Linked DNA regions of Bradyrhizobium sp. AZCC 1610. The protein of the gene in region 1 interacts with the protein of each later gene in a pairwise test. Links are inferred from orthologs where the notes say so. Each region holds a gene or a part of one and is shown in the gene's direction. Other genes may lie near its edges. The genes, in order: V1279_RS15960 and V1279_RS35380.

Region 1 (15,286 bases):
TGACCGGACTGGAGTTCATGACGGCGGTCGAAAACCGGCTACCGCTGATTGTGATCGTCTGCAACAACGGTATGTACGGCACCATCCGGATGCATCAGGAGCGGACCTATCCTGGCCGTGTCTCCGGCACCGATCTGGCTAACCCGGACTTTGCCGCTTTGGCCCGTGCCTGTGGCGGCTTCGGCGCCCTTGTCGAGCGGACCGAAGACTTCGCGCGCGCTTTCGATGAAGCGGTAGCAAGCGGACTTCCGGCCATCATCGAGCTTTCGGTCAGCCCGGAAGCATTGACGCCGGTAAGCTCCCTCAGCGAAACCCGCGCCAGGGCGTTGGCTGCGCAGGGCTGATACTGGCTTTAGGTTCGTGCCGGCCGGCGTCGCTTGACGGCGCTGCGCCGTGGCGTGCGCGCCACCCGTGGACGCAGCCGGCTCATGGTCTGGCGTCGCGGCTTGACCGGTGGCTGCGGTCCCCGCGCCAGTTCCATCAACATGCGCAGCGCTTCCACCACGGAGCGCTGGCGCACGGTGGTGCGGCCAATGGCTCCAAAACGGAATTCGCGGTGGAGTATTTTTCCGTCGCGCGAGGCGACCGCGAAATGAACCAGGCCGACCGGCTTGCCCGGCGTGGCACCGCCGGGGCCAGCAATGCCGGTAATGGATACTGCGAGATCGACACCGGCTTTTTCCAGGGCGCCGATTGCCATCGCGGTCGCAGTTTCCTTGCTGACCGCACCAAAGGTCGTAAGCGTCGAAGCCTTGACGCCGAGCATGGCGCGCTTGGCATCGTTGGAATAGGTGACGAAGCCGCGGTCGATCACGTCTGACGAGCCGGGGATGTCAGTGAGCGCGCCGGCAACCAGACCGCCCGTACAGGACTCCGCCGTGGCGATCGTCAGCTTGCGCATCCGGCATAGATCGAGCAGCGAGCGGGAGAGGGCGCGGGCGTCGCTGCCGCTCATGCTATTCGCCCCAGGGGAGACGGATGGTGGCGCTCGCGGTGGCGGCGATGCCTTCCTCGCGGCCAGTAAAGCCGAGTCGTTCGCTGGTGGTCGCCTTGACCGCAACGCGAGAGATGTTCAGCCCCGCAATCTCGGCGATGCGGGCGCGCATGGTATCGCGCAGCGGCCCGATCTTCGGGCGTTCGCAGATCATCGTGACTTCGAGATTGGCGATCCGGCCGCCGCGCGCGGTGACGCGCTCGACGGCATATTTGAGGAACTTGTCGGACGCGGCGCCCTTCCATTGCGGGTCGCTCGGCGGAAAGTGCGAACCGATATCGCCGTCCGCCAGCGCGCCGAGAATGGCGTCGACCAGGGCATGCAGGCCGACGTCGCCGTCGGAATGGGCGAGAAAACCTTTGGTGTGCGGCACTCGTACGCCGCAGAGCATCAGATGATCGCCGTCGCCGAAGGCGTGCACGTCGTAGCCGGTGCCAGTCCTGATGTCGCCGAGCTGGGCAGCGAGGCGAGCTTCCTCGCGGATGAAATCCTCTGGCGTCGTCAGTTTCATGTTCGCAGGATCGCCTTCAAAGGTCGCTACCGTCAATCCCGCCCATTCGGCGAGCGCCGCATCGTCGGTGAAATCGCTGCGGCCGTCGCGCGCGGCGCGGCGATGGGCATCGAGAATCACATCGAAGCGAAACGCCTGCGGCGTTTGCGCGATTCGTAGCCGTGCGCGTTCGGGCGTCGCCTCGACGTTGCCGGTATCGCCAATCTGCTTGATCGTGTCTGTGACCGGGATCGCAGGGACTGCCGCGCCGGTGCGGCCGGCGGCGTCGATCGCGCGCGAAATCACCGCAGGCGTTACGAAGGGCCGTGCGGCGTCGTGGATCAGGACGATGTCAGGCTTCTCGGCGGCCAGCGCTTCGAGGCCGGCATGCACCGAAGCCTGACGCGTCGCGCCGCCTTTGGTGGGCGGCTGGTGACGTAGTCCCGCGACAGCCTCGTTGAAGATCGCGGCGTCATCGGGATTCACCACCGGCTGCACGGCGAACACGTCCGGATGCCGACAGAACGCCTCCATGGCGCGGAAGATCACGGTCTGCCCGCCGATCTCGCGATATTGCTTGGGTCCGCCGGCGCCGGCGCGAAGCCCGCGTCCGGCTGCGACGAGGATGGCTGCGGTACGCTCAGGTCTGGGCATCGGGACTCAAATACGGAACGAATCAGGGATGAGGAGGGGCGTCGGGCGCACTGGCGCACAGCCCTTACCATGCCGAATACGGAAAAACAGAGCGATTCCCACTAGCTGTGGGAAAAGCGGTTTTTGTTGCAGTGCACTTGCACAAATGATAGATCTGTCTAAAGTGTAGGCAAGAAGCTTGACTGCCCAAGATTTGTGCTCACAATATGCGTCGACGGTTGCAATGAAGCCGCCGCCCCAACCATGAGAATGCCGTGACCGGCCCGGAAAGTTCACGCTCTAAGCCGTTGAAAATAGGCGAAATTGTTGTCGCCAACCGGGTTCTCCTGGCGCCGATGTCCGGCGTCACTGATGCTCCCTTTCGACGTCTTGCCGCCACGCTCGGCGCCGGGCTGGTCGTCTCAGAGATGACCGCCAGCGATGAACTCGTGCACGGCAGGCCGATGTCGCTTCTGCGCTGCGAGACAGCCGGTGTCGGACCGCACGTCGTTCAGCTCGCGGGCTGCGAGGCGCATTGGATGGCGGAGGGCGCAAGGGTTGCGGAAGCGGCCGGCGCCGACATCATCGATATCAACATGGGTTGTCCGGCGCGTCATGTCACCGGCGGTCAATCCGGCTCGGCGCTGATGCGCGATCTCGATCATGCACTCAAGCTGATCGAAGCCACGATTGCGGCGGTGAAAGTGCCGGTGACGCTGAAGATGCGACTCGGCTGGGACGATCGCTCGCTCAACGCGCCCGAACTGGCGCGCCGCGCAGAGCAGGCCGGCGTGCAGATGATTACCGTGCACGGACGGACGCGCTGCCAGTTTTACAAGGGCGAGGCTGATTGGACCGCGGTGTGCGCGGTCAAGAATGCGATTTCGGTACCGCTCGTCGTCAACGGCGATATCACCACGTTCGAGAAGGCGGTGCAGGCGCTCGAAACCTCCGGCGCCGATGCTGTCATGATCGGGCGCGGCGCGCAGGGCCAGCCATGGTTGCCGGGGCAGATCGGACGCCGGCTCGAAACCGGAAAGGCCGAGACCGCGCCTGACCTCGCCGACCAGCTCAGCCACATCCGCGCGCTCTACGATGAAATCTGCCGCCATTACGGCCTGCGTATCGGACTGAAGCACGCGCGAAAACATCTCGGCTGGGCGCTGGAGATCGCAGCCCAGTGCAGCCGCGCGCCGGCCGCGAAGCTCAAGCGCTGGAGGCAAGACATTCTGACGTCGGAGGATCCGCACCGGGTGCATCGATCGCTCCAGGACGCGTTCGACGATTTTGCATGGAGTGCTGCTGCATGACGTCAGCCGCAGAACATCGCCGACCGGTGCCCACCGACAGCGAGGCCATCCTCAACGCGCTGCCCAATCCGGTGCTTTTGGTGGCGCCCGACGGCCGCATCGTCGACGCCAATATAGCCGCCGAATCCTTCTTCGAAATCTCGACGCAATTCCTGCGCCGGCAGTCGCTGAAGGAGCTGGTGCCGTTCGGCAGTCCGCTGCTGGCGCTGATCGACCAGGTGCGCTCGAGCGGCTCGCCGGTCAACGAATACAAGGTCGACCTCGGTACGCCCCGCATCGGCGGTGATCGCCAGGTCGATCTTCACGTCGCCCCGCTCACCGAACGGCCCGGCCACATCGTCGTGATGCTGCAGGAGCGCACCATCGCCGACAAGATGGACCGGCAACTGACGCATCGGAGCGCGGCGCGTTCGGTGATCGCGCTGGCCGCGATGCTGGCGCACGAGATCAAGAACCCGCTGTCCGGCATCCGCGGCGCTGCGCAACTGCTCGAGCAGCAGGCCTCATCTGAAGACCGCATGCTGACGCGGTTGATCTGCGACGAGGCCGACCGCATTGTCACCCTGGTCGACCGCATGGAAGTGTTCGGCGACGACCGGCCGGTGGCGCGTGGAGCCGTCAACATCCACTCCGTGCTCGATCACGTCAAACGGCTGGCGCAGTCGGGCTTTGCTCGCAACATCCGCTTCATCGAGGACTACGATCCGTCATTGCCGCCGGTGCTGGCCAACCAGGACCAATTGATTCAGGTGTTCCTCAATCTGGTAAAGAACGCCGCCGAAGCGGTCGCCGATCTTGGCAGCGATGCGGAAATCCAGCTCACCACCGCGTTTCGTCCCGGCGTCCGCCTGTCGGTGCCGGGCAAGAAATCGCGGGTGTCGTTGCCGCTCGAATTCTGCGTCAAGGACAACGGCTCCGGCGTGCCGGAAGACCTGCTGCCGAACCTGTTCGATCCCTTCGTGACAACCAAGCAAACCGGCAGCGGGCTCGGGCTGGCGCTGGTTGCCAAGATCGTCGGCGATCACGGCGGCATCATCGAATGCGAATCCCAGCCGCGCAAGACCACCTTTCGCGTGCTGCTGCCGATGTTTAGTCCCACCAAACAGTTCGACCAAAGCAACCGCGACGGCGTTCCGGGTACGCTGCCGCCTGCCTCTCAGGACGCAAGATGAGGAACCATGATGCCCGCAGGTAGCATACTCGTTGCCGATGACGACACCGCCATCCGCACGGTTCTGAACCAGGCGCTTTCGCGCGCTGGGTATGAAGTTCGCCTGACCGGAAACGCCGCGACGCTATGGCGCTGGGTCAGCCAGGGCGAGGGAGATCTCGTCATCACCGACGTGGTGATGCCTGACGAGAACGCGTTCGACCTCTTGCCCCGCATCAAGAAGATGCGGCCGAACCTTCCCGTCATCGTCATGAGCGCGCAGAACACCTTCATGACGGCGATCCGGGCTTCGGAACGCGGCGCCTACGAGTATCTGCCGAAGCCGTTCGACCTGAAGGAGCTCATCACTATCGTCGGCCGCGCACTGGCCGAGCCGAAGGAGCGGGTGGCGCATGCCGCCGATGAGGGCGAGTTCGATTCGATCCCCCTGGTCGGCCGCTCGCCGGCGATGCAGGAAATCTACCGGGTGCTGGCGCGGCTGATGCAGACCGACCTCACAGTCATGATCTCCGGCGAATCCGGCACCGGCAAGGAACTGGTCGCCCGCGCCCTGCACGATTACGGCAAGCGGCGTAACGGCCCGTTCGTGGCCGTCAACATGGCGGCGATCCCACGCGATCTCATTGAATCCGAATTGTTCGGCCATGAACGCGGCGCGTTCACCGGGGCAAATACCCGCGCTTCCGGCCGGTTCGAGCAGGCCGAAGGCGGGACGCTGTTTCTCGACGAAATCGGCGACATGCCGATGGAAGCGCAGACGCGGCTGCTGCGGGTGCTGCAGCAGGGCGAATACACCACCGTCGGCGGGCGCACCCCGATCAAGACCGACGTTCGGATCGTGGCGGCGAGCAACAAGGATTTGCGCATCCTGATCCAGCAGGGCCTATTCCGGGAAGACCTGTTCTTCCGCCTGAACGTGGTGCCGCTGCGCCTGCCGCCGCTCCGCGAGCGGATCGAGGATCTGCCCGATCTCATCAGGCATTTCTTCTCGCTCGCCGAAAAGGACGGCTTGCCGCCGAAGAAGCTCGACACGCTGGCGGTCGAACGGCTCAAACAGCACCGCTGGCCCGGCAACGTGCGCGAGCTCGAAAACCTGGCGCGCCGGTTGGCCGCGCTTTACCCGCAGGACGTGATCACGGGGTCGGTGATCGATGGCGAGCTGGCACCGCCGGCGGTCACCTCAGGCGGCAACGCCCCGATCGGCGTGGAGAATCTCGGGGGCGCGGTCGAGGCCTACCTGTCCTCGCATTTCTCCGGCTTCCCGAACGGCGTGCCGCCGCCGGGCCTCTACCACCGCATCCTCAAGGAGATCGAGGTGCCGCTGCTCACCGCGGCGCTGGCGGCCACGCGAGGCAACCAGATCCGCGCAGCCGACCTGCTCGGCCTCAACCGCAACACATTGCGAAAAAAGATCAGGGACCTCGACATTCAGGTTTACCGGAGCGGCGGCTAGGGATTGCACTCGCTTCCCTTCGCAATAAAGACGGGTGGCGCGGCTGGGGATCGATCGCTTTAGCGGTCCGATGGCCGCGGAATTGTCGCAATTTGGCAACATTGTGATATGAAAGCATCAGTCCGCGACAGGCGGGCACAAGCCCTTTCAGCTCACCGATTGCCGGAATGACCACCGCAGAGACCTCGGCACCATCGTTGGATCCATCGCAAGCTGAATCCGGAGGAGGGATCCTGCGGAGGTCGGTGGTGCCGTTTGCGGTCGCGATCGCGCTGCTGTCGGCGTTTCTGACCTTCGTGGTCCTGAGCGGTCTGACGCCGATCGAGCCGACCCGCAACGTGGTCTATTCGTTCCTGCTGACCAATGCGGCGACGATCCTGCTACTGGTCGGCATCATCATCCGCGAAGTCTGGCAGGTGATTCAGGCGCGGCGGCGCGGCAGGGCTGCGGCACGGCTGCATGTCCAGATCGTCAGCCTGTTCTCCGTCATCGCGGTGTTGCCGGCGGTGGTGGTTGCCATTGTCGCCAATATCACCCTTGATCGTGGCCTCGACAGGCTGTTTTCCGGGCCGACGCGAGCGGCGATCGAGAACTCGCTGAACATTGCCCATGCCTATGTCAATGAGCACGCCTATTTGATCAATGGCGACATTCTGGGGATGGCCAACGATCTTTCCAATGCGCGGCCACTTTTCGACCAGGACCGACAGTCATTTTTCCAGCTGCTGACGAACAACGCGGCCTCTCGCAATTTGCCGGGCGCGATGCTGATCGACAAGGATCGCAACGTTCTGGTGACGGCGCAAAACCGGCATCCAGCAGCAATTCGCGACGCCGCCGCAGGAGTTCCTCAGCAATATCGGTGAAAGCAAACCGGAGATCGCGGTATTCCCGGAAGAAAACTACGTCGCAGCGATAATTCGCCTCCACGGCTTCACTGACACTTTTCTTTACGTTGCCCGTCTGCTCGACCCGCGGGTGGTCAGCCAGCTTAAGCAGACCCAGGCCAGCGTTGCCGAATACGCCCAGATCGAATCCCGCCGGCTCGGCATTCAAGTCGCCTTCGCACTGATGTTCGCGGTGATCGCGCTCACGATTCTGATGGCGTCGGTGCTGATCGGGTTGAATTTCGCCAATTGGCTGGTAGCGCCGATCCGCAACCTGATGAGCGCGGCCAATATCGTTTCGACCGGCGATCTGCATGTCCAGGTGCCGGTACACAAATCCGAAGGCGATCTCGCGCAGCTCGGCGAGACCTTCAACAAGATGACGGCTGAATTGCGCACCCAGCGCGACGAACTGGTCAACGCCTCGGACCTGATCGACAGCCGCCGGCGATTCATCGAGGCGGTGCTGTCGTCGGCCAGCGCCGGCATCATCGGCGTCGACGCCTCCGGCAGCGTCGGCATCCTGAACCGCTCGGCCGAGAAACTCATCGGCCATGCCGAGTCCGAGACGCTGGACCATCCGCTGTCGGACGTGCTGCCTGAGCTCGACGACATGATGAAGACCGCGCGCGAGGGCACGCAACGCCTGGTGCAGGGCCAGATCACGATTACGCGCGACGGCCATGAACGCAATCTGTCGGTCCGCGTCAGCGCCGAGCAGACCAGCCAGTCGCGCGACAGCTACATCATCACGCTCGACGACATTACGGAGCTCGTCTCCGCGCAGCGGACATCGGCATGGGGCGACGTCGCGCGCCGCATCGCCCACGAAATCAAGAATCCGCTGACGCCGATCCAGCTTTCGGCCGAGCGCATTCGCCGTAAATTCGGCAAGGTCATCATCGAAGACAAGGGCATCTTCGAACAGTGTACCGACACCATCGTGCGGCAGGTCGACGACATCAGGCGAATGGTCGATGAATTCTCCCGCTTCGCGCGGATGCCAAAACCGGTCATGGAAGGCGAGGACGTCGCCGATACCGTGCGGCAGGCGGTATTCCTGATGAAGGTCGGCCATCCCGACCTCGATATCGAGGCCGATATCAAGCAGGATCCGATGCGCGCGCAGTTCGACCGCCGGCTGATTTCGCAGGCGCTGACCAACATCATCAAGAACGCGACCGAGGCGATCGAGCAGGTGCCGCCGGAAGAACTCGGCAAGGGACGCATCGACGTCATTGCCGCGCAGGAAAACGACGACATCGTGATCGACGTCATCGACAATGGTATCGGCCTGCCGAAGGTGAGCCGTGCGCGGTTGCTGGAGCCCTATGTGACGACGCGCCAGAAGGGCACCGGGCTCGGGCTCGCCATCGTCGGCCGCGTGCTGGAAGACCATGGCGGCCGCATCGAACTCAAGGATGCCGCCGATTTCCGGCCCGGGCAGCGCGGCGCCTGGATGCGGCTGCGGTTCGCCGTGTCAGGCCATGCGCCGAAGGCGGAAGCGAAGCGGCCGGATTCGGGCGCAAATCCACAGGTTGACGAAACAAAAGCGCCGTCAGGCGAAACCAATGAGGCGGCATCCGCGACCAATGATGAAGCAAAAACCGAAGCCGCAACAGGCAACTGACAAGACAGGTGTAACCCATGGCCAGTGACATTCTGATTGTCGACGACGAAGCCGATATTCGTGACCTCGTTGCGGGCATCCTGGACGACGAAGGCTTCAAGACCCGTACCGCGCGCGACAGCGATTCGGCGCTGGCCGAGATCGCCAACCGCCGTCCGCATCTGGTGTTTCTCGATATCTGGCTGCAGGGCTCCAAGCTCGACGGCCTGCAATTGCTCGAGCAGATCAAGAAGGATCACGCCGACGTTCCCGTGGTGATGATCTCCGGCCATGGCAACATCGAGACCGCGGTGGCTGCGATCAAGCGCGGCGCTTATGACTTCATCGAAAAGCCGTTCAAGTCCGACCGGCTGATCCTGGTGGCGACGCGGGCGCTGGAAACCTCACGCCTCAAGCGCGAGGTGAAGGAACTCAAGCAACTCGCTCCCACCGCGAGCGTTCTCACCGGCCGCTCCGCCTGCATGAATCAGTTGCGCCAGACCATCGACCGGGCGGCCAAGGCCAACAGCCGCATCCTGATCGTCGGCCCCTCCGGTTCGGGCAAGGAACTGGCCGCGCGCACGCTGCACAATGCATCGAGCCGTGCAGAAGGACCGTTCATCGTCATCAACGCCGCCGCGATCACTCCGGAGCGGATGGAAGTCGAATTGTTCGGTATCGAGCAGTCGAACGGCGAGCAGGCGCGCAAGCCGGGCGCGCTGGAGGAGGCCCACGGCGGCACGCTGTTCATCGACGAAATCGCCGACATGCCGCGCGAGACCCAGAACAAGATCCTGCGCGTGCTGGTCGATCAGACCTTTCAGCGCGCGGGCGGCACCGGCAAGATCCATGTCGATGTTCGCATCGTCTCCTCGACTGCGCGCAACCTGGAGGAAGAAATATCGGAAGGGCGATTCCGCGAGGATCTCTACCACCGGCTGTCGGTGGTGCCGATCCGCGTCCCCCCACTGTCGGAACGCCGCGAGGACATCCCCGAACTGATCGACTATTTCATGGACCAGATATCGGCGGCGACGGGCTTGCCGAAGCGGCAGATCGGCCAGGACGCAATGGCGGTATTGCAGTCGCATGTCTGGCCCGGCAACGTCCGCCAGCTCCGCAACAATGTCGAGCGCGTCATGATTCTGGCCGGCGGCGGTCCTGAAGCGATCATCACCGCCGACATGCTGCCGCAGGATGTGGGTTCGATGGTGCCGGCGATGCCGACCAGCAACAATGGCGAGCACATCATGGGACTGCCGCTGCGCGAGGCACGGGAAGTGTTCGAGCGTGACTACCTGATCGCGCAGATCAGCCGGTTCTCGGGCAACATTTCGCGCACCGCCGAATTCGTCGGTATGGAGCGTTCAGCGCTACACCGCAAGCTCAAGGCGCTTGGGGTTGGCTGAGACTTGAGTGAATCGCTTGTTCCGTACGTTCCGGAATCTGCGGCTCATCTCGCTCGCTTTGAGCCGATCCATGCACTTGCTTTGGAATATTTATCTCTTTCCGCACTTTTACGGAGAATGGCCACTGGGTTCCTGCTAGGCGGGGCCCGAACCGGCTTGCCTTAAAACCGCGCGTACCCTCTAATCGTGCTGCCGAGCCGACCGGAGGGGGATCTCAGGGGACGCCGGCGAGTCGGGGCAGGCTCCGTGAGAGAGCAACAACCGGCTTAACAAAAAGAAGCACGAGACGGCGGGACAAAAACAATGGCGGCAGACCGCGCACAAAATCTACAAGACACCTTCCTTAATCACGTTCGTAAAACGAAAACGCCACTAACGATTTTTCTGGTCAACGGAGTGAAACTGCAGGGGATTGTTACCTGGTTTGACAACTTCTGCTTGCTGCTTCGGCGCGACGGTCATTCGCAGCTTGTTTACAAGCATGCGATCTCGACCATCATGCCGGGGGCTCCGATTCAGTTGTTCGAAGGCGGCGAGGATGCACCGGCGTGAGAGTGAACTGATTGGAACCCCTTGAACGTAAAGGGAGTGCCGATCGTCCGCGGTCGGCGGGGGGTAAGCAAAGCGGGCGGGTGATCGTCATCGGCCCTTACTTGCGAATGCGCCGCGGCGATGCCGATGCGCAGGCGAGCGATGTCGAGCGCGACTCCGAGGCCCGGCTCGAGGAAGCGACGGGTCTGGCGCGCGCCATCGACCTCACGATCGCCGATGCGCTGATTGCGCCTATCAGCCAGATCAGGCCTGCGACCTATCTCGGCAAGGGCAAGGTCGAGGAGATCACCGGCCTGATCGCGGGCCACGATATCGAACTTGTGGTGATGGATTGCGCGCTGTCACCGATCCAGCAGCGCAATCTCGAGAAGGCGTGGAACACCAAGGTGCTCGACCGCACTGGCCTGATCCTAGAAATCTTCGGTCGCCGCGCCAAGACCAAGGAAGGCGCGCTGCAGGTCGAACTGGCGCATCTCAATTATCAGCGCAGCCGGCTGGTGCGCTCCTGGACCCATCTGGAGCGCCAGCGCGGCGGATTCGGATTCATGGGCGGCCCCGGCGAGACCCAGATCGAAGCCGACCGACGCCTGATCGGCGACCGCATCGCGCGGCTGGAAAATGAACTGAAGAAGGTGCAGGCGACGCGGCGGCTGCATCGCGCCGGCCGGCAGCGTGTGCCGTACCGCGTGGTGGCGCTGGTCGGCTATACCAACGCCGGCAAGTCGACGCTGTTCAACCGGCTCACGCGTGCCGACGTGCAGGCGGCCGACATGCTGTTTGCGACACTGGATCCTACGCTGCGCGCGCTGAGCCTGCCGCATGGCGGCAAGGCGATGCTGTCGGACACTGTCGGATTCATTTCGAACCTGCCGACGCAACTCGTCGCGGCGTTTCGCGCCACGCTGGAAGAGGTGCTGGAGGCCGATATCATTCTCCACGTCCGCGATATCTCGCATGAAGACGCGGAGGCGCAGGAGCGCGACGTCGACACCGTGCTGCGCCAGCTCGGAATTGATCTGGACGCCGGCGCGCGCATCCTCGAAGTCTGGAACAAGATCGATCGCTTCGATCCCGAGGAACGCGAAAACCTGCGCAATATCGCCGCGCGCCGTCCGGCGGAGCACCCCTGTTTCCTGGTCTCCGCCGTATCGGGCGAGGGCGTCAATGAGCTATTGACCGCGATCGAGGATCGGCTGGCGGCGACGCGCACGACGCTCGATCTGTCGATCGATGCTTCCGATGGCGCCGGCATCAGCTGGCTGCATCGCAATGCCGAAGTGCTCAACAAGGAGCTCCACGACGGCCGCTTCGACATGACCGTGCGCGTCGACGAGACCAAGCGCGACATCGTGGTCTCCAGGTTCGACGCCGTGCCGCATCACGTCCGATAGCGGGTGGGATTTATTCCTCGCCCTTGGCCGCATTCCACAGCGCGTCCATCTCCTCCAGCGAGGCCTGCTCCAGCGAACGGCCCTTGGCTGCCAGCGCACGTTCAATATAGGCGAAGCGCCGCTCGAATTTGGCGTTGGTGCCGCGCAGCGCGGATTCCGGGTCGGCGCCGACATGTCGCGCCAGGTTGACCAGCGCGAACAGGAGATCGCCGGTCTCAGCGGCGAGTTCCTCAGTATCGCCACGATCCAACGCCGCCTCGATCTCGTCGGCTTCCTCGCGGATCTTGTGCAGTACCGCGCGAGGATCGTTCCAGTCGAAGCCGACGGTGGACGCCTTGCGCTGCAATTCCATCGCCCGCGTCAGCGCCGGCTGGCCGGCCTTGACGTTCGACAGCAGCGATTTGTGCGAAATCTCTTCCGGCGGCCGCCGCGCGGCGCGTTCGGCTTTCTCCTCTGCCTTGATGCGATCCCAATTCTCCGCGACGTGGCCTGATGTAACGACACCGTTCTCGTCGCCAAACACATGCGGATGCCGCCGGATCATCTTGCGTGTCACCCCCTCGACCACGTCGCCGAAGGCAAACGCGTTCTGCTCCTCGGCCAAGCGGGCGTGGTAGACCACTTGCAGCAGCAGATCGCCAAGCTCGTCGCGGAGATCGTCGAGGTCACCACGGGTAATTGCATCGGCGACCTCATAGGCTTCCTCGATGGTGTAGGGCGCAATCGTCGCAAAATTCTGATCGAGATCCCACGGACAGCCTGTCACCGGCGTGCGCAGGGCGGCCATGACCTCGATCAGGCGTGAAATATCGCGGGAAGGTTTCATGTGATTTCCGAAGGCTTGCTTTCAAGGCTTGGCGCTTCCTGCCTTATGCCGCATTGCGTGCAGCGATCCCAGCGGAACAAGCCGCTTTGCCGCGCATTTGAGCCGATTGGCCTGTGGATCGGGGAGTGATAAGGGCAGGCCATGAATGAACAACTCAGTTCCGAAACCGCATTGGTGCTGTTCTCCGGCGGGCAGGATTCCACCACCTGCCTGGCCTGGGCGCTGCAGCGCTTTGCCCGCGTCGAAATGCTCGGCTTCAGCTACGGCCAGCGCCACGCCATCGAACTTGCCTGCCGCGACCGGCTGCTGTCGGGCCTGAAATCGCTGCGCCCGGATTGGGCGGCAAAACTCGGCGAGAGCCATACGCTGGAAATTCCGACACTGGCCGAAATTTCCGACACCGCGCTCACCCGCGATGTCGCCATTGCCATGGGCGAGGACGGTCTGCCCAACACCTTCGTGCCCGGCCGCAACCTGGTGTTTATCACCTTCGCGGCGGCGCTGGCGTACCGGCGTGGCATCCGTCACATCATCGGCGGCATGTGCGAGACCGATTATTCCGGCTATCCGGATTGCCGCGACGAGACCATCAAGGCGCTGCAGTCCGCGCTCAATCTCGGCATGGCGAAGAACTTTGAACTGCATACGCCGCTGATGTGGCTCGACAAGGCCTCGACCTGGAAACTCGCGCATGAACTCGGCGGGGCAGGGCTGGTCGATCTGATCCGCGAGCACTCCCATACCTGTTACCTCGGCGAGCGCGGCGCGCAGCACGATTGGGGCTATGGCTGCGGCGAATGCCCGGCCTGCGCGTTGCGGGCGAAGGGTTGGCGGGAGTACGCGGAAATGTGAGGGAGCGGGCACAGCTTCGTTCACTGAACTTTTAGATACCTGCATGTGCGCGGCTTGATGGATTGCTTCGTGGAGTCTGTCATCGGGTGCGCATTCGCGCGACCCGTTGGCTCGCAATGACGTGGTGAGAACTTCGATCCTGTTTCGAGTATGTGCGTTCGCCTTCTCGCGGCGCGATACGCCCGAGCTTTGCATGACGTTGTCCCTCAAAAACAGAGGGAGCAGGGAATGCCGGTCCGCGCGCACTGGCTTTTCGAGGCAAGGCAGCCCCGTAGCGGCACTCGCTCAATCAAGCGCGGCTCGGGCCAGTCGTGTATTGATCGTATCAGTTGCCGGCGGGGGATCGGCGGATCATTCAATTGATGTCCTGGCTGGCGTTCGAGCCATTTACAATCACAGGTAGGAGTGCATGCTGACGCTGACCTGACGGCGCGTATGCAATGAGGAGCCAAATGCGAAGAGGAGGCGGACTCGACAGGCGTTCTTTTGCACTTCACGGCATCATAGCCGCAGCAGCAATCAGCTTGCCAGACGGCAGTAAATCGGAAACGTCGCCCATGATCGTCGTCGACCATACTGATGCGCTGATGGATGTACCTCTCGCCATCGAGCTCAAGGGATTTGCGCCGCGTCAGCCGGTCACCCTTGCGGCGACCCAAATTTTTCCGAGTCACTCGCGTTGGCGGGCTGAGGCGACCTTCGTCACCGACCACAAAGGCCGGGTCGCTGTCGCGCAACAGGCTCCGATATCAGGCAGTTACGAAGGCATTGCCGCCATGGGACTGATCTGGTCCGCAGAACGCGTTGTGCCTCGTAGCTCGCCGCTTCCCGATGGCTGGATCATGCAACCTTCCTTCATCGATGTTCAGGCCGTCGGTCTTAATGGTCAGCGGGCCGAACTGACTATCACGCGCCGCTCGGCCGGCCCAGGGATTACCCGGCAAGTCATTCGCACAGATGGCTTGGTCGGCGTTCTGTTTCTTCCGCCAGGTGAGGGCCCGCACCCTTCGGTTCTCATCGTTCACGGTGGCGGCGGAGGCATAGATGAAACTACCGGCGCGATGCTGGCATCGCGCGGCTACGCCGCGTTCAACCTGGCGTATTTTGCCGAGCCCGGTCTGCCGCGCGGACTCGTCAATATTCCCCTGGAATATTTTGAGAATGCGATTCGCTGGATGCGAGCGCAATCCTGGCTGCGCGAGGGTTTTTTGGCCGTTTGGGGCCCGTCGCGCGGCGGCGAACTTGCTCTACTGCTCGGCGCCACTTTTCCGGATATCAATGCCGTGAGTGCTTGGGTACCGAGCGGCGTCATCTTCGGGCCAATTGGACTAGCGGAGAAAGCCGACTCGCGGCCAGCTGCATCATGGACGTTCCGCGGCAAGCCATTGCCCTACCTGCAACAGAACAATGATAGCGTTGAACCAATCCCGGCACAGGAGCCTGGAAAACCCAGGGCATATACGCCGATCTACCTCAATCATCTCCGTGATGTAGGTGCCGTCGAACGCGCCATGATCCCTGTCGAAAATATTCGCGGACCCATCCTGTTGGTGTCGGGAACTGACGACCAGATGTGGCCATCGTGGCTTCTTGCCGAAATCGCCATGAACCGTCTGAAAACAAATAGTTTCAAATTTCCATTCCATCATCTGAAATATCAAGGCGCCGGTCATCTCATTCTGTTGCCCTATGGACCCAGAACGACGAAC
Region 2 (15,144 bases), 4.0 Mb from region 1 along the record:
ACCGCATATCGGCAATGCAAGGTGGATTTCTTTCCCTATGCCGACGATTTCGTGGCGCGCAAAGGCGAAGAAGCCGTCGACCGCGCGGCCTTGCTCGATGTGCTGACGGATTTTCTCGAAGCCAACAATCTGAAAGTGGATTGGGAAGGTATCGAGAGCGCGCCGAACGAGGCACTGGTCAACGCGCTCGCCATGATGTCGCCCTATGGTCCGGCGGAGAAGCAGGCGATGCTGGAGGCGCCCGACCTGAAAACCCGCGCCGAAATTCTGATCGCGGTGACCGAAATGGACCTCGCCAAGAAGCGCACCAGCGGTGACACCGGGCTGCAGTAGCGCTTCAGTACCCCGCCACCGCGAGCACGACGACGGCGCCGAGCGCTTTCCAGCCGAAGCCGCGGCCGCGCGACCACCAGGCATTGGCGGCGGCAGCAAAGGCGTAGACCGCGACGATCGTCACGACGATCCAGTGCCGCGCGCTCTCCGATCCAAACGAGGGCGCGGCAATCAGCAGCACGCCGCCGCCGATCCAGGCCACCGTACCCGCCTGCCATACAAGGCGGATCAGGGTCCGCAGGCTCTCCGGCTGGATGGTCGCCCTAGCGAACACCTTGGTTTCCCCCAGCACGCCGTGAATCAGGGCCACCGCTATTCCAGCGACGCCAGCGCATTGCAAAATGAGATCGCGCATCCGATGTCTCCATACACTACTGTATGGTTGTGCGCCACGTTCTGGCGCTTGTCAATACAGTAGTGTATGGTGGGAACATGAACAATCAGCTGTCGGCAAAGGACTGGCTCGACCAGGGCCTGAAAGCATTGGCGGGCCGCGGCTTCACCGCGCTGAAGGCGGAACCATTGGCCAAGGCGATGGGCGTGTCGCGCGGCAGCTTCTACTGGCACTTTGCCGATATCGGCGCGTTTCATGCCGCGATCCTCGCGCGCTGGCACGAAGTTGCGGCCGAGCAGATCATCGCCAATGTCGAGGCGGCCTCGAACAACGAGAACCCGCTCGCGCTGCTGCTGCGCCGCGTGTTCGGCGAACGCTTGACGCTGGAACGGGCAGTCCGCACCTGGGCAAGCGTCGATCCCGCTGCCCGCGCCGCCGTGCAGGCGATCGACCGGCGCCGGCTGAGCTATGTAGAGGGCCTTCTGGCGCAGTCCGGATTATCGGCGGAGATTGCCCGCGCCCGGGCGCAAATTCTATATTGGGCTTTTCTCGGCTTTGCTCTGTCGGACCAGCCCTTGCCGAAAGCACGGCAACAGACCGTGCTCGACGAACTGGTCCGGATGGCCGCGTCATGACAGGCTGCAATCCGATATGCTAAGCACCAGCGCCTAGCCGGAGACTGCAAATGAATGCCACGCCCGAACGCCTCGACGGCACCGTCGATCCGAAATTGCTGGAGATCCTGGTCTGTCCGGTGACCAAGGGCCCGCTCGAATTCGATTCGACCCGGCAGGAACTGATCTCGCGCTCCGCCAAGCTCGCCTATCCGATCCGCGACGGCATCCCGATCATGCTGCCGGAAGAGGCGCGGAAGATTGAGTGAGGGAAATCGCGTAGCCCGGATGGAGCGAAGCACAATCCGGGTTGGTCCGATCGACTTGCGAGACCGTTCCCGGATTTCGCTCCGCTCCATCCGGGCTACGATAAGAGAAACTACAATGCCTCGCCCTTCAACAGCCGCGGCACTTCGCCGGACAGTCCCGCAGCCTGGCGGATGAACAGGTTCTTCAGCGGCGGCGCGCGATCGACGAGGCCAAGCCCGATATCGCGCACGGTACGCAGCAGCGTCGATTCGTTCGAGAACAGGAAGTTCAGCGAATTGGTGGCGAGCCCCATCGCCATGGTGTCGAAGCGCCGCCAGCGCTGGTAGCGGTCGAGCACATCGGCCTGCCCGGGATCGATGCCGAGCCGGGCCGCGTCGACCACGACTTCGGCAAGCGCCGCAACGTCTTTCAGGCCCATGTTGAGCCCCTGCCCGGCGATCGGATGGATCACATGCGCGGCGTCGCCGACCAGCGCCAGCCGCTCGGCGATGAATGAGCGCGCGACGAAATAGCCGAGCGGAAACGCGCGCGGCTTGTCGAGCGCCTTGATCTCGCCGAGCTGCAGCCCGAAGCGCTTCTCCAGCTCGTCGTGGAATTCGGCTTCGCCAAGCGCGGTGATGCGTGCGGCCTCGGTGCGATTCTCGGTCCACACCAGCGACGAGCGCTTTCCGGTCAGCGGCAAGATCGCGAATGGACCCGCCGGGAGAAAATGCTCTTCGGCACGGCCGTGATGATCCCGCTCATGACCCACGGTAACGACGATGCCGGATTGATCGTAGTCCCAGCCATGGGTGGCAATGCCGGCGCGCTCGCGCAGTTTTGAGCGCGCGCCGTCCGCGGCAATCAGCAGGCTTGCTTCGATGACATTGCCGTCGGCGAGCGTCACGGTGACGCCGTCGGAACGTGAATCGTAGGTCGAAACCGCCGTGGCCCAGAGATCGACGCCTTCAGCCTCGGCGCGGGCGACCAGCGCATCGATCAGCCGGCGATTTTCGACCATGTGGGCGAAGGGTTCGCCGGGTTCGACATTTCCCGCAAAGGTCAGGAACACCGGACGGGTGGCATCTTCCAGCCTGGAATCGGTGACGACCATGTCGAGGATCGGCTGGGAGTCCGATACCTGGCCCCAGACGCCGAGCGCCTCGAACAACCGCCGGCACGCGGCCACAATGGCGGTCGCCCGCGGATCGCGGCTCGGCCGCACTGCCAGGGCCGGATCGGCCACGATGACGGGAATATCCGCGCCAAGGCCCTGACGGAGCGCCAGCGCCAGCGCCAGCCCGGCAAAGGCGCCGCCGCAGATGACAATGCTTCGCTGTGCCGCCATGCGATCCTTACCCGGTTACGCCGTCACATTAGACCAGACTTGCTACCTGATATTAGCTGGGCGAAACAGGGTTTCGAAACAAGGGCACGTAAGCGGACCGTCATTCCGGGGCGCGCGTCAGTGCGAACCCGGAATCCAGAGGTTTTGGCACGAGATTCCGGATTCGCCCTCTTCGAGGCGCGCCACGAAATGAAAGCACCGCCATGTCCAAGGGCCTGATTGACCTGATTTCCATTCTCGATCTCGAACAGCTCGAGGTGAACCTGTTCCGGGGCAACAGCCCGAAGACGAGCTGGCAGCGGGTGTTCGGCGGCCAGGTGATTGGGCAGGCGATGGTCGCGGCCTGCCGCACCGTCGAGGGCCGCCTGCCGCATTCAATCCATTGCTATTTCATCCTGCCCGGCGATCCGCAGATCCCGATCATCTACCAGGTCGAACGCCTGCGCGACGGCAAGAGCTATTCGACCCGTCGCGTCACCGCGATCCAGCATGGCAACGCGATCTTCTCGATCATGGTGTCGTTCCATGCGGAAGAGGAAGGCGCGTTCAACCATCAGGACAAGATGCCGGATGTCCCGCCGCCGGAAAAGCTCACGGCGGAAGAGGTGTCGAAGCAGCCGATGTTCAAGGAGATGCCGGAGTTCATCCGCCGCTATTACGAATCCGACCGGCCGATCGAGCTGCGCCCGGTCGAGCTCGGCCGATATTTCGGCCAGAAGATCGATGATGGACGCATCCATGTCTGGATTCGCACCGCGGCCAAGCTGCCCGACGATCCGGCGCTGCATTTGTGCGCGCTGGCCTATGCGTCGGATTTCTCGCTGCTCGATGCGGTGATGGCGCGCTATGGCCGCACGCTGTTCGACAAGCGCATGATGCCGGCCAGCCTCGATCACGCGATGTGGTTTCACCGGCCGTTTCGCGCCGACGAATGGCTGCTCTACGCGCAGGACTCGCCGAGCGCGCAAGACGGCCGCGGATTGACCCGCGGCCTGATCTTCAAGCCCGACGGCACGCTGGTGGCGTCGGTGGCCCAGGAAGGCTCGGTGCGCCAGCGCAAGTGATGTTTTACGCGTTTACCTGCGTGCCTCTTTCGGCCAAAACAGTCTGCGACGCCAGCCAGCGCCACATCCAGCGATACATCCATGGAATTGGGATGATGAAGCTGCTGGCGATTGCAGTCACGATCGCACGCCACAGAAACTCCAGGCCGGTGCCGATGAAGACGACTTCGCGCCGCGTGCCCTGGATATTCCGGGAAAACCAGCGCATCCAGGCTACGTAAACCCACGCCCAGCCAATTATGGTGATAATGGAGACAACCGCCAGAATGGTCCATCCGAGATAGACCCAAAACGAGCCGGAGAAGCTGAGCCCGAGCGGCTGTTCGTTGGACGCAAGGTTCGCGACGAACCATCTCAGGAAAAGCCAGTAGAGAACGATCTGAGCGAGACTCATCAGGTTGCTGAGCAAGTCAATGCCGGTCAGGCCCGCGCCGACAATGAGCACGAGGGCCCCGAAATACCACGGAACGATCGTCATCGCCTCGCCTGCGAAGCTAAGGTTCGGCCGTCCCGGCACTTGCACACACGGTACAATCCACTTGAGGTACCACACCAGGGCCCACGGGGCCGGGATGATGAGGATGAGCCCGATCACAAGCACGAGGCTGCGCCACGTAAACTCCAAGATTCCGAAATCGATCGACAGCGGGCCCCCGCTATAGCTTCCGGCCATTTGTGGCGGGCCACCGGGCTGTGCGAAAGCGGGCGGGGCTGATCCGCCGGGAACCAAGCCGGGAATGTCTCCGGCCCGCTGCCAGCCCGACATCCCCTCGGTCCAGACCAACGTGTCCGCCCCAACCATGCCCCGGGTAACGAGGTCGCGGAGCTGCGCCTCGGGATAGGGGCCCTGTTGCTGGCCGCTGGATGCATAAAACCACGATCGGTTCGACATTTTTGTCCCTTGAGCCGTGGAGAGGGGGAAGCCAGCCGGACGGCTGGCGGTGAAACCGCATTTTGGCGGACGATCCTACCGCCTGTACAGTGATCGATGTCACCAGCCCGAAATGTTTTCCCTTCTACCTGCAACTTTTTTGTGCCATTTGCCCGGAAAGATGCCAGATTTGCGTGGGCAGCGAGCCGCCGGGCGGTCAGCATGCCGAGTGCTCAAAAGATATCCAGGGAAATGAAGGCCTGACCATGAAACTCGTCGTCGCGATCATCAAACCCTTCAAGCTTGACGAGGTGCGCCAGGCGCTGACGGCCATCGGCGTCCACGGCATGACGGTGACCGAGGTCAAGGGATACGGCCGCCAAAAGGGCCACACCGAAATCTATCGCGGCGCCGAATACGTCGTGAACTTCCTGCCCAAGCTCCGAATCGAAATCGCGGTCGCCTCGGACGTCGCCGACAAGGCGGTCGAAGTCATTACCGCGAACGCGCGCACCGGACAGATCGGTGACGGCAAGATCTTCGTCACGCCGATCGACCATGCACTGAGAATCCGCACCGGCGAGACCGATAGCGACGCGCTCTGAGACATCACTGAATTGAAGGCGCGGCGGCAACGACGCTGACGGGCAAGCCAAGAAACGACAACGAAACGACAACACGCCGGGGGAATTCCATGGGGGCACCATCGTATCGTGCAGCGGGGAATGCTGCGCTCATCACTCTTGCGGCGAGCTCGCTCGCGACGCCGGCCGTGGCCGCCGAAACGTCCACCATCAATGCCGCCGACACCGCGTGGATGATCGTCGCCACCGCGCTGGTATTGATGATGACGATACCGGGTCTGGCGCTGTTCTATTCCGGGATGGTGCGCAAGAAGAACGTGCTGGCGACAATGGCGCAGAGCCTCGCTGCCGTTGCGATCATCTCGATCCTCTGGGTGGCGTTCGGCTATTCGCTGGCCTTCGTCGGCGATGGTCCATGGATCGGCACGCTCGATCGCTGGTTCCTGATCGGAATGACGATGGAGAGCGTCAACCCGGCGGCGAAGACGATACCGGAAGCGCTTTTCATGCTGTACCAGATGACGTTTGCGATCATCACGGTGGCGCTGGTGGCGGGTGCGGTGGCGGACCGGATGCGGTTCTCGGCCTATCTGCTTTTTTCCGTCGGCTGGTTCACGTTCGTCTATGTGCCGCTCGCGCACTGGGTGTGGGGCGGCGGATTCCTCGGCACCATGGGCGTGCTGGATTTTGCCGGCGGCCTCGTCGTGCATCTTTCCGCCGGCATCGGCGGTCTGGTTGCCGCGATGGTGATCGGCCGGCGCCAAGGCTATGGTAGCGAGAACCTCGCGCCATTCGATCTGTCGCTTGCCGTGATCGGCACCGGATTGTTGTGGGTCGGCTGGTTCGGCTTCAATGGCGGATCGGCGCTGGCCGCGAACTCGCGCGCGGTCATGGCGATCACCGCGACGCATCTGGCGGCTTGCGCCGGCGCGCTGACCTGGGCCGCGATCGAATGGGCGACACGGCGCAAACCATCGGTGCTCGGCATGATCTCAGGCGCCATCGCCGGTCTTGGCACCATCACGCCGGCCTCCGGATTCGTTGCGCCGTGGCACGGCGTCATCATCGGCGTCGTCGCGGGAACCCTCTGCTTCTGGGCCTGCACCTGGCTCAAGCAGCGCTTCAAATATGACGACTCGCTCGACGTGTTCGGCGTCCACGGGGTTGGCGGACTGACCGGCACATTGCTCGCCGGCGTTTTTGCGGTGAACGCGATCGGCGGCACCGCAGGCCTGATCGAGGGCAATGCGCAGCAGGTCCTGATCCAGCTCTATGGGATCGCCGCCACGCTGGTGTGGTCCGGCGGCATGACCTTTGTGCTGCTCAAGCTGGTGGGCATGTTCGCGCCGCTACGGGTGTCGATGCAGCAGGAGCTGGAAGGCCTCGATATCTCGCAGCACGGCGAAGCGCTGCAATAGGCCACCCACCCCGTTACCACTTCCTTGCACTGCCTCTGAGCAGGGATTGCGTCGCTGAACAGCGCCTGCCCACGATTTGGGCAAGCCTGACTACGCTTTGGGCGCGACGGAATGGCGCAGGAACGTGCAATTCCCGCAAAGGGCGAAAAGGGCCGGATTCATAGTCTGTTAGGGAACGGCTTCGATCTGGCACGGCATTTGATTCTAAGGGTCCTGGCTGTGCCCGCGTAGTGAACATCTCCGCGTGGTGAATCTCAGTCGAGAACGCCCGGTCGGTCTGAACCGGGCCCAAGCGGGGACAATACCCATGAAAATTGTTATGGCGATCATCAAGCCATTCAAGCTCGAAGAAGTCCGGGATGCCCTGACCGCCATCGGCGTTCATGGTCTCACGGTGACGGAAGTCAAAGGCTATGGCCGCCAGAAGGGCCACACGGAAATCTATCGCGGCGCCGAATACGCCGTGAGCTTCCTGCCCAAGATCAAGATCGAGGTCGCTGTCGCCTCGGATCAGGTCGACAAGACCATCGACGCCATCACCTCCGCTGCCAAGACCGGCCAGATCGGCGACGGCAAGATCTTCGTCATCAACCTCGACCATGCGGTGCGCATCCGCACGGGTGAGGCGGATGCCGCGGCCCTCTGATTTCGCGCTCAAACCTTACCACTTAGGAGTAAAACCAAATGACGTTTAAACGTCCCTATAGCGCGGGATTGGCAGCCCTCGCAGTCGGCCTGTTCGCCGCGACCGCTGCCTACGCCGAGCCAACCGTCAACAAGGGCGACAACGCCTGGATGCTGACGTCGACAGTGCTGGTGCTGTTGATGACCATCCCGGGCCTGGCGCTGTTCTATGGCGGTCTCGTCCGTTCCAAGAACATGCTCTCGGTGCTGATGCAGGTCTTCTACACCGTCTGCATCGTCGTCCTTCTCTGGACGCTCTATGGCTACAGCCTCGCGTTCACCGGCGGTTCCGACTTCATCGGCGGCTTCTCCAAGGCCTTCCTGATGGGCGTGACGACGGATTCGAAAGCCGCGACCTTCAGCGTCGACGCCAACATCACCGAGCTCATCTACATCTGCTTCCAGATGACCTTCGCGGCGATCACCCCCGCCCTCATCGTCGGCGCCTTCGCCGAACGCATGAAGTTCGCGGCGGTCGCGCTGTTCGTCCCGCTCTGGGTCACGCTGATCTATCTCCCGATCGCGCATATGGTTTGGTATTGGCCAGGACCGGACTTGATCACGGATGCAGCCAAGGCGCTTGCCGCGGCGGCTGATGGTGCGGCGAAGACCGCGGCGCAGGCCAAGCTCGACGAGATCAATGCCGACGCCGGCTGGATCTTCAAGAAGGGCGCGATCGACTTCGCCGGCGGCACCGTGGTGCACATCAACGCCGGTATCGCCGGTCTGGTCGGTGCGCTGCTGATCGGCAAGCGCGTCGGTTACGGCAAGGAGCTGATGGCTCCGCACTCGCTGACCATGACCATGATCGGCGCTTCGCTGCTCTGGGTCGGCTGGTTCGGCTTCAACGCCGGATCGAACCTCGAGGCCTCCGGCGGCGCCGCGCTCGCCATGACCAACTCCTTCGTTGCAACCGCAGCCGCGGCGCTGGCCTGGATGTTCGCGGAATGGATCGTCAAGGGTCATCCTTCCGTGCTCGGCGCGTTGTCGGGTGCGGTGGCAGGCCTCGTGGCGGTCACGCCTGCGGCCGGCTATTCCGGTCCGATGGGCGCGATCGTGCTCGGTCTCGTGGTCGGCGTCGTCTGCCTGTTCTTCTGCACCGTGGTGAAGAACTCGCTCGGCTATGACGACTCGCTCGACGTGTTCGGCGTGCACTGCGTCGGCGGCATCGTCGGCGCACTCGGCACCGGCATCCTGGTGAATCCGGCGCTTGGCGGCACCGGCGTCATGGACTACGCCGCCGGCAAGATCGCCGACTACGACTTCGTTGCGCAGATGACCTCGCAGTTCTGGGGCGTCTGCACCACGCTGGTGTGGTCGGGCATCGGTTCGGCGATCCTGTTCAAGGTCGTCGACGTCATCGTCGGCCTGCGCGTCAACGTCGAAACCGAGCGTGAAGGCCTCGACGTCACCGAGCACACGGAGCGCGCTTACAACATGTAGGTTCTCCCGGGGCGCGATCCCCAAGGGGTCGCACCCACAACTCCGGTTCGGGCACATACCCGGCAATGCCCTGACCGTTGAGGGGCTCCAGCGCAAGTTGGAGCCCCTTTCTTTTTGGCGAAAAGGGTTTGCCAAACCGGGCGCGATCCGTCGAAATGCCGGCAACAGCACAGGGAGAAGCGCCATGAAACTCGAAGGCGGATGTTATTGCGGCAAGGTGCGCTATGTCGCTGAGGGCGAGCCGATGATGAAGGCGCAGTGCCACTGCCGGGAGTGCCAGTACATCTCGGGCGGCTCGACCAACATGTTCCTGCTGATGCCGGTCGCCGGCTTCAAGTATACCGGGCAAGCTCCCAAGCAATTCACCCGCGCCGACCTGGAACGCGCGGTGACGCGGGAATTCTGCGCCGAATGCGGCACGCACGTTGTAACGCGCCCGCCGGGACTGCCCGCCGTGGTCGTCAAGGTTGGCACGCTCGATGATCCCAGCCTGTTCGGCGAACCGCAGATTGCGATCTACACCATCGACAAGCAGCCCTACCACCACGTGCCCGAGGGCATGCCGGCTTTCGAGCGGCTTCCGCAGCGGTAGCGCAGTTCCGAACCCTCGCCATCCGAGCGGTCGAAACCCACAAATCGATCAAAATCGCCGCCGGCGCCGATGGTTAATCGCGTCTTAACCTCGCCGTATCTATGGTGGTTTGATGTGTTTCCGGTCGGAGGTTTGGTCCCTCGACCGCTATTGAAAGTGCTGGCGTTTCAGACATGGCGATGACTGCTTCTTCCGGCGTGGCGCAGGGCGCCGGCAGCGTACCTGCCGGTCAGGCCGAGCGTTCGCCTTTTCTACGCACGACCGAGTTGCTGGCTCCTTACCAGCCCGCCAAGCCATTGATTACGCTGTCATTGGGCGAGCCGCAGCACCCTGTGCCGGATTTTGTCGGGCCGGTTCTGGCGAAGCACATTGCTGATTTCGGCCGCTATCCCCTCGCCAGGGGCATCGAGCCGTTCCGGCGCGCGGCAGCGAACTGGCTGTCGACCCGGTTCCAACTGCCGCGGCCGATCGATCCCGAGAGCGAAATCCTGGTGCTGAGCGGCAGCCGCGAGGGGCTGTTTTTCGCGGCGATCACCGCCGCCCGTTATGTTGGCCCGCGCAAGGGCAGGCCCGCGATCCTGATGCCCAACCCGTTTTATCCGGCCTATGGCGCGGGCGCCCGCGCCGCCGGTTGCGAACTGGTCTACCTGCCGACCACGCTCGCCAACGGATTTTTGCCGGATCTCGATGCACTCGACGATGCGACGCTGGCCCGGACCGTTGCGATTTTCATCGCCTCGCCCGCCAATCCGCAAGGCGCCGTCGCCTCGCACGACTACTTCACGCGGCTGAAAAAACTCGCCGACCGCCATGGCTTCATGATCCTGAGCGACGAGTGCTATTCGGAAATCTACACCAGGCAAGCGCCGGGCAGCGCGCTCGAATGTGCCGGGCCTGACTTCGCCAATGTCGTTGCGTTCCAGTCGCTGTCGAAGCGCTCGAACCTGCCCGGCATGCGCGTCGGCTTTGCCGCCGGCGATCGCAAGTTTCTCGCGGCCTTTCACGAATTGCGCAACGTCGCGGCCCCCCAGGTGCCGGTGCCGCTGCAGCACGTCGCGGTCGCCGCCTATAGCGACGAGGCGCATGTCGAAGAAAACCGCAGGCTTTACCGCATCAAGTTCGATCTCGCCGACCAGATTCTCGGCAGCCGTTACGGCTATGTGCGGCCCGCCGGCGGCTTCTGCGTCTGGCTCGACGTCTCCGAGCAAGGCGGCGACGAGGCGACGGCGGTGAAACTCTATCGGGATGCGGGCGTCCGCGTGATCCCCGGCAGCTATCTGTCGCGGCCGCAGAACGATGGCTTCAACCCCGGCGCGGGCTACATCCGCCTCGCGCTGGTCTCCGACAGTGAATCAACGGCCGAGGCACTGCACCGGCTGGTCGAAATTCTGGATTAATCGCAGGGCCCCCATGAGCATGCCAGCGATCGAACGTGTCATTCCCCTGGTCGGCCATCTGCCGGTCTCAATCCGCGACGCCCTCGCACGGCGCCTGCGCGAGCTTGCCGGCTTGAGCCTGATCGCGCTGTCCGGCGTGGCGGCGGCGGCGTTGATGACGTGGTCGGTACAGGACCCGAGCCTGAGCCACGCGACTTCGCGTCCGATCCGTAATGTTCTCGGCTACCCCGGCGCGATCGGCGCCGACCTCCTGATGCAGATCCTCGGCCTCGGCGCGATCATGCTGATCCTCCCCGTCGCGGTGTGGGGCTGGCGTATGCTGACCCATCGCACCTTCGACCGCGAAGCGCTCCGGCTTGGATGCTGGATTCTCTGCACGGTGATCGCAGCGGGTTTTGCAAGCTGCTGGCCGCATGGCGGCGCGTGGGCGCTGCCGACCGGCCTTGGCGGCGTCGTCGGCGACGCGCTGGTGCGGGCGCCGGCCGTGGTGTTCGGTCCGGCCGGCTTCACCTATCGTCTCGTGCTCGGTATCATCCTGTTCGCGGCGATGTGCGCGGCCTTCCTGTTTGCCAGCGGCTGGGGCTCGCGCCCGAGAGATGAAGAGCTGACACCGATCGAGGACGATGATACGCCCTTCGAGGAAGAAGGGGATAGCAGTTCGGTTTCGCTCGGATGGGTTTATCACGCGCTGATGAGCGCGAAGGCGCGGGTCGCCTGGCTGATGAGCGCGGCCTATCGATCGCTGGTGTCGAGTTCGCCGCCGCCTCGCACGGCCTCGTTCGAGCGGCAGGAACCGAGCCTCCGCGGCCGCGCTGCGCCGGCACTGGCCCCGCGGGAAGCGGAATTCGAGGACGAGGAAGAAGAGGAAGACGAGGACGAGGAAGTCCCGGCCGCTCGCGCTCCGCGCAAGAAGGCCGCGCCGCGTGCGGCGGCGCGCAAATCCGAGAGATTCGAACTGCCTTCGGTCTCGGTGCTCACGGCGCCCAAGGCGTCGGACCGGCAGCCGCTCAACAAGGCCGAACTGGAGGCCAATTCACGCGCGCTGGAAGGCGTGCTCGGCGATTTCGGCGTCCGCGGCGAGATCGTCAAGGCCAATCCCGGCCCGGTCGTGACGCTCTACGAACTCGAACCCGCACCGGGCATCAAGTCTTCGCGCGTGATCGGCCTTGCCGACGATATCGCCCGCTCGATGAGCGCGCTCTCAGCGCGCGTCGCCGTGGTCGCCGGCCGCAACGCCATCGGTATCGAACTGCCGAATGCGCATCGCGAAAAAGTTTACTTGCGCGAATTGCTGACCACGAAGGACGAGTCGCACGCGAAGCTGCCGCTCTGCCTTGGCAAGAACATCGGCGGCGAATCCATCATCATCGACCTCGCGCGCACGCCGCATATGCTGATCGCCGGTACCACCGGCTCCGGCAAATCGGTCGCGATCAACACCATGATCCTGAGCCTGGTCTACCGCTTGCGGCCGGATCAGTGCCGCCTGATCATGGTCGATCCGAAAATGCTCGAACTCTCCGTCTACGACGGCATCCCTCATCTGCTGACGCCGGTCGTGACCGATCCGAAAAAAGCGGTGGTCGCGCTGAAATGGGCCGTCCGCGAGATGGAAGAGCGCTACAAGAAAATGGCCAAGCTCGGCGTGCGCAACATCGACGGCTACAACCAGCGCCTCGTCGAAGCCAAGGGCAAGGGCGAAGATCTGACGCGCACGGTGCATACCGGCTTCGACAAGGAAACCGGCAAGGCGATCTACGAGGAAGAGAAGCTCGACCTCGAACCGCTGCCCTATATCGTCATCATCGTCGACGAAATGGCCGACCTGATGATGGTGGCCGGCAAGGATATCGAAGGCGCGGTGCAGCGCCTCGCCCAGATGGCGCGCGCCGCCGGTCTGCACGTCATCCTCGCAACCCAGCGGCCCTCGGTCGACGTCATCACCGGCACCATCAAGGCGAACTTCCCGACCCGCATCTCGTTTCAGGTCACCTCGAAAATCGACAGCCGCACCATCCTCGGCGAAATGGGCGCCGAGCAACTGCTCGGGCAGGGCGACATGCTTTATATGGCCGGCGGCGGACGCATCAGCCGCGTGCACGGACCGTTCGTCTCCGACGAGGAAGTCGAAAAGGTCGTGCGCCATCTCAAGACGCAAGGCCAGCCGGAATATCTGGAAGCGGTCACGGCCGAAGAGCCGACCGACGAGGACGGCGCGGTGTTCGATTCCACCGGCATGGGCGGCGATGGCGGCGGCGACCTGTTCTCGCAGGCGGTTGCGATCGTCAAGCGCGACCGCAAGGCCTCGACTTCCTACATTCAGCGCCGGCTGCAAATCGGCTATAACCGTGCCGCCTCGTTGATGGAGCGGATGGAACTCGAAGGCATCGTCGGGCAGGCGAATCACGCCGGCAAGCGCGAAATTCTGGTCGCGGAGGAAGAGGGCGGCTTCTAGATTGCGGCGCCAAAGGGCGCCAAAGGTGGATTCGGCGTAACGATTTTCACGGAAAAACGATATCTCCTTTGGTCGAAAGCACGATAAAATGGCTGGCAGCGGGATGCCTCGTCGAATAGAGATCCGAAATACCTGATGACACAACAATCCACCCATCGCGGGCTGCGCTCCGGACTGGCCCTTTTGATCGCCACGTCCATCGCAGCCTTCGCGACGCCGGCTCTCTCGCAGACCGTGCCGGTTCCGAAGCCCGCGCCCAAGACCCGCGACGGCGGCGTGCAGATGAGCGCGCAGGACAACAAGGGGCCGATGACCACCGGCGCCACCCAGGCGCCGCCGAACCCGGTGATTCCCGATCCGCACCGCAATGTGCCCGCCAATATTTTTGCAACCTTCGACGCCAGCCAGAAGGCGCAGGCTGCCCGGGTGAGCTCCTATTTGTCCTCCCTGCAGACGCTGGTCGGAAATTTCGTCCAGGTCGGTCCCGACGGCAGCAAGACCAAGGGAGATTTCTACATCCAGAAGCCCGGCAAGGTGCGATTCGAGTACGATGCGCCCAGCCCGATCGCGATCATCGCCGACGGATCGTCGCTGGCGGTCCGCGACACAAAGCTTGCGACCCAGGACATCTATCCGCTGTCGCAGACGCCGCTGCGCTTCCTGCTGTCGGACCGGATCGATCTGCTAAAGGACACCAACGTCGTCAACGTCATGGCCGATGACGTCTACATCAGCGTCACCATCGAGGAGAAGCAGGCCCTGATCGGCACCAGCCGGCTGATGCTGATGGTCGGCACGAAGGACGGCCAGCTCAAGCAATGGACCGTGACCGATCCGCAGGGCTACGACACCACGGTTGCGGTCTACAATCTGGACTCGACCAGGAAGGTCGACCCCGGCCTCTTCAAGATCGACTTCACCAACTACACTAACCCGGCGAACTGAACGGCGCGCCTTCTCCATTGTTTCTGTGGAGAGGCGGAAATCCGCGCCGGCAACCGTGGTAATACACGGTCCTCATGCGTTTTTCCCTGACAACGTGGAATATCAATTCGGTGCGCCTGCGCATCGACATCGTCGCCAAATTCCTCAAATCGGCACGCCCGGACGTGCTGTGCCTGCAGGAAACAAAATGCATCGACGACGCTTTCCCGCTGAAGCGATTCAAGCGTCTCGGCTATGAGCATGTCGCGCTGAACGGGCAGAAGGGTTATCACGGCGTCGCCATCGTCTCGAAACTGCCCTTCGAGGCCACCGATATCAGAACCTTCTGCGACAAGATCGATTCGCGCCACATCTCGGTGGCGTTCGGCGAGAAGGCGCAACTCGCAAAACCGCTCGTGCTGCACAATTTCTACGTTCCGGCCGGCGGCGACATTCCCGATCCCGCACTCAATCCGAAGTTCGATCACAAGCTGAAATTTCTCGACGAGATGAAGGCGTGCGAACCACTGCATCCGCGCGGCGACGACCGGCATATCCTGGTCGGCGACCTCAATGTCGCTCCATATGAGAACGACGTGTGGTCGCACAAGCAGCTCCTGAAGGTCGTCTCGCACACGCCGATCGAATGCGAGAAGCTGCTGGCGGCGCAGACCCATGGCGAATGGTTCGACGTCGCGCGCGAGCGGATTCCGCTTTCGGAAAAGGTCTATACGTGGTGGAGCTACCGCGCCGCCGACTGGACGGTGGGCGATCGCGGCCGGCGGCTCGACCACATCTGGGTCTCGCGCGCGCTGAAGGACAGCGTCAGCGATT

Evidence for each region.
Region 2: the proteins of V1279_RS15960 (region 1) and V1279_RS35380 interact in binary tests that used the Escherichia coli proteins (3 or more experiments, as listed by UniProt). The link is inferred for Bradyrhizobium sp. AZCC 1610 from one-to-one orthologs.

Annotation. Positions count from the first base shown.
Region 1 is NZ_JAZHRR010000001.1:3,225,645-3,240,930, forward strand. The notes cover bases 2,512-5,511. They hold V1279_RS15960 (two-component system sensor histidine kinase NtrB), read left to right. Parts: upstream 2,512-3,423; coding sequence 3,424-4,599; downstream 4,600-5,511. Other genes in these bases: dusB (tRNA dihydrouridine synthase DusB), read left to right, coding at 2,512-3,427; ntrC (nitrogen regulation protein NR(I)), read left to right, coding at 4,609-5,511. Outside these bases: V1279_RS15940 (thiamine pyrophosphate-binding protein), read left to right, coding at 1-344; V1279_RS15945 (CinA family protein), read right to left, coding at 353-955; V1279_RS15950 (bifunctional 2-C-methyl-D-erythritol 4-phosphate cytidylyltransferase/2-C-methyl-D-erythritol 2,4-cyclodiphosphate synthase), read right to left, coding at 957-2,138; more of dusB, read left to right, coding at 2,426-2,511; more of ntrC, read left to right, coding at 5,512-6,051; nitrogen assimilation response regulator NtrX, read left to right, coding at 8,586-9,956; RNA chaperone Hfq, read left to right, coding at 10,260-10,508; GTPase HflX, read left to right, coding at 10,616-11,899; mazG (nucleoside triphosphate pyrophosphohydrolase), read right to left, coding at 11,910-12,725; 7-cyano-7-deazaguanine synthase QueC, read left to right, coding at 12,867-13,577; V1279_RS16000 (acyl-CoA thioesterase/bile acid-CoA:amino acid N-acyltransferase family protein), read left to right, coding at 14,135-15,286.
Region 2 is NZ_JAZHRR010000001.1:7,216,884-7,232,027, forward strand. Bases 5,934-8,791 are described here. They hold V1279_RS35380 (P-II family nitrogen regulator), read left to right. Parts: upstream 5,934-7,122; coding sequence 7,123-7,461; downstream 7,462-8,791. Other genes in these bases: V1279_RS35375 (ammonium transporter), read left to right, coding at 5,934-6,815; V1279_RS35385 (ammonium transporter), read left to right, coding at 7,500-8,791. In the rest of the region: V1279_RS35335 (LON peptidase substrate-binding domain-containing protein), read left to right, coding at 1-333; V1279_RS35340 (hypothetical protein), read right to left, coding at 338-688; V1279_RS35345 (TetR/AcrR family transcriptional regulator), read left to right, coding at 766-1,302; V1279_RS35350 (Trm112 family protein), read left to right, coding at 1,353-1,550; V1279_RS35355 (ubiquinone biosynthesis hydroxylase), read right to left, coding at 1,661-2,878; tesB (acyl-CoA thioesterase II), read left to right, coding at 3,082-3,942; V1279_RS35365 (DUF4339 domain-containing protein), read right to left, coding at 3,947-4,834; V1279_RS35370 (P-II family nitrogen regulator), read left to right, coding at 5,080-5,418; more of V1279_RS35375, read left to right, coding at 5,508-5,933; more of V1279_RS35385, read left to right, coding at 8,792-8,942; V1279_RS35390 (GFA family protein), read left to right, coding at 9,127-9,534; V1279_RS35395 (aminotransferase class I/II-fold pyridoxal phosphate-dependent enzyme), read left to right, coding at 9,708-10,931; V1279_RS35400 (DNA translocase FtsK), read left to right, coding at 10,945-13,386; V1279_RS35405 (outer membrane lipoprotein carrier protein LolA), read left to right, coding at 13,522-14,331; V1279_RS35410 (exodeoxyribonuclease III), read left to right, coding at 14,406-15,144. UniProt on the Escherichia coli protein: Involved in the regulation of nitrogen metabolism. Regulates the activity of its targets by protein-protein interaction in response to the nitrogen status of the cell.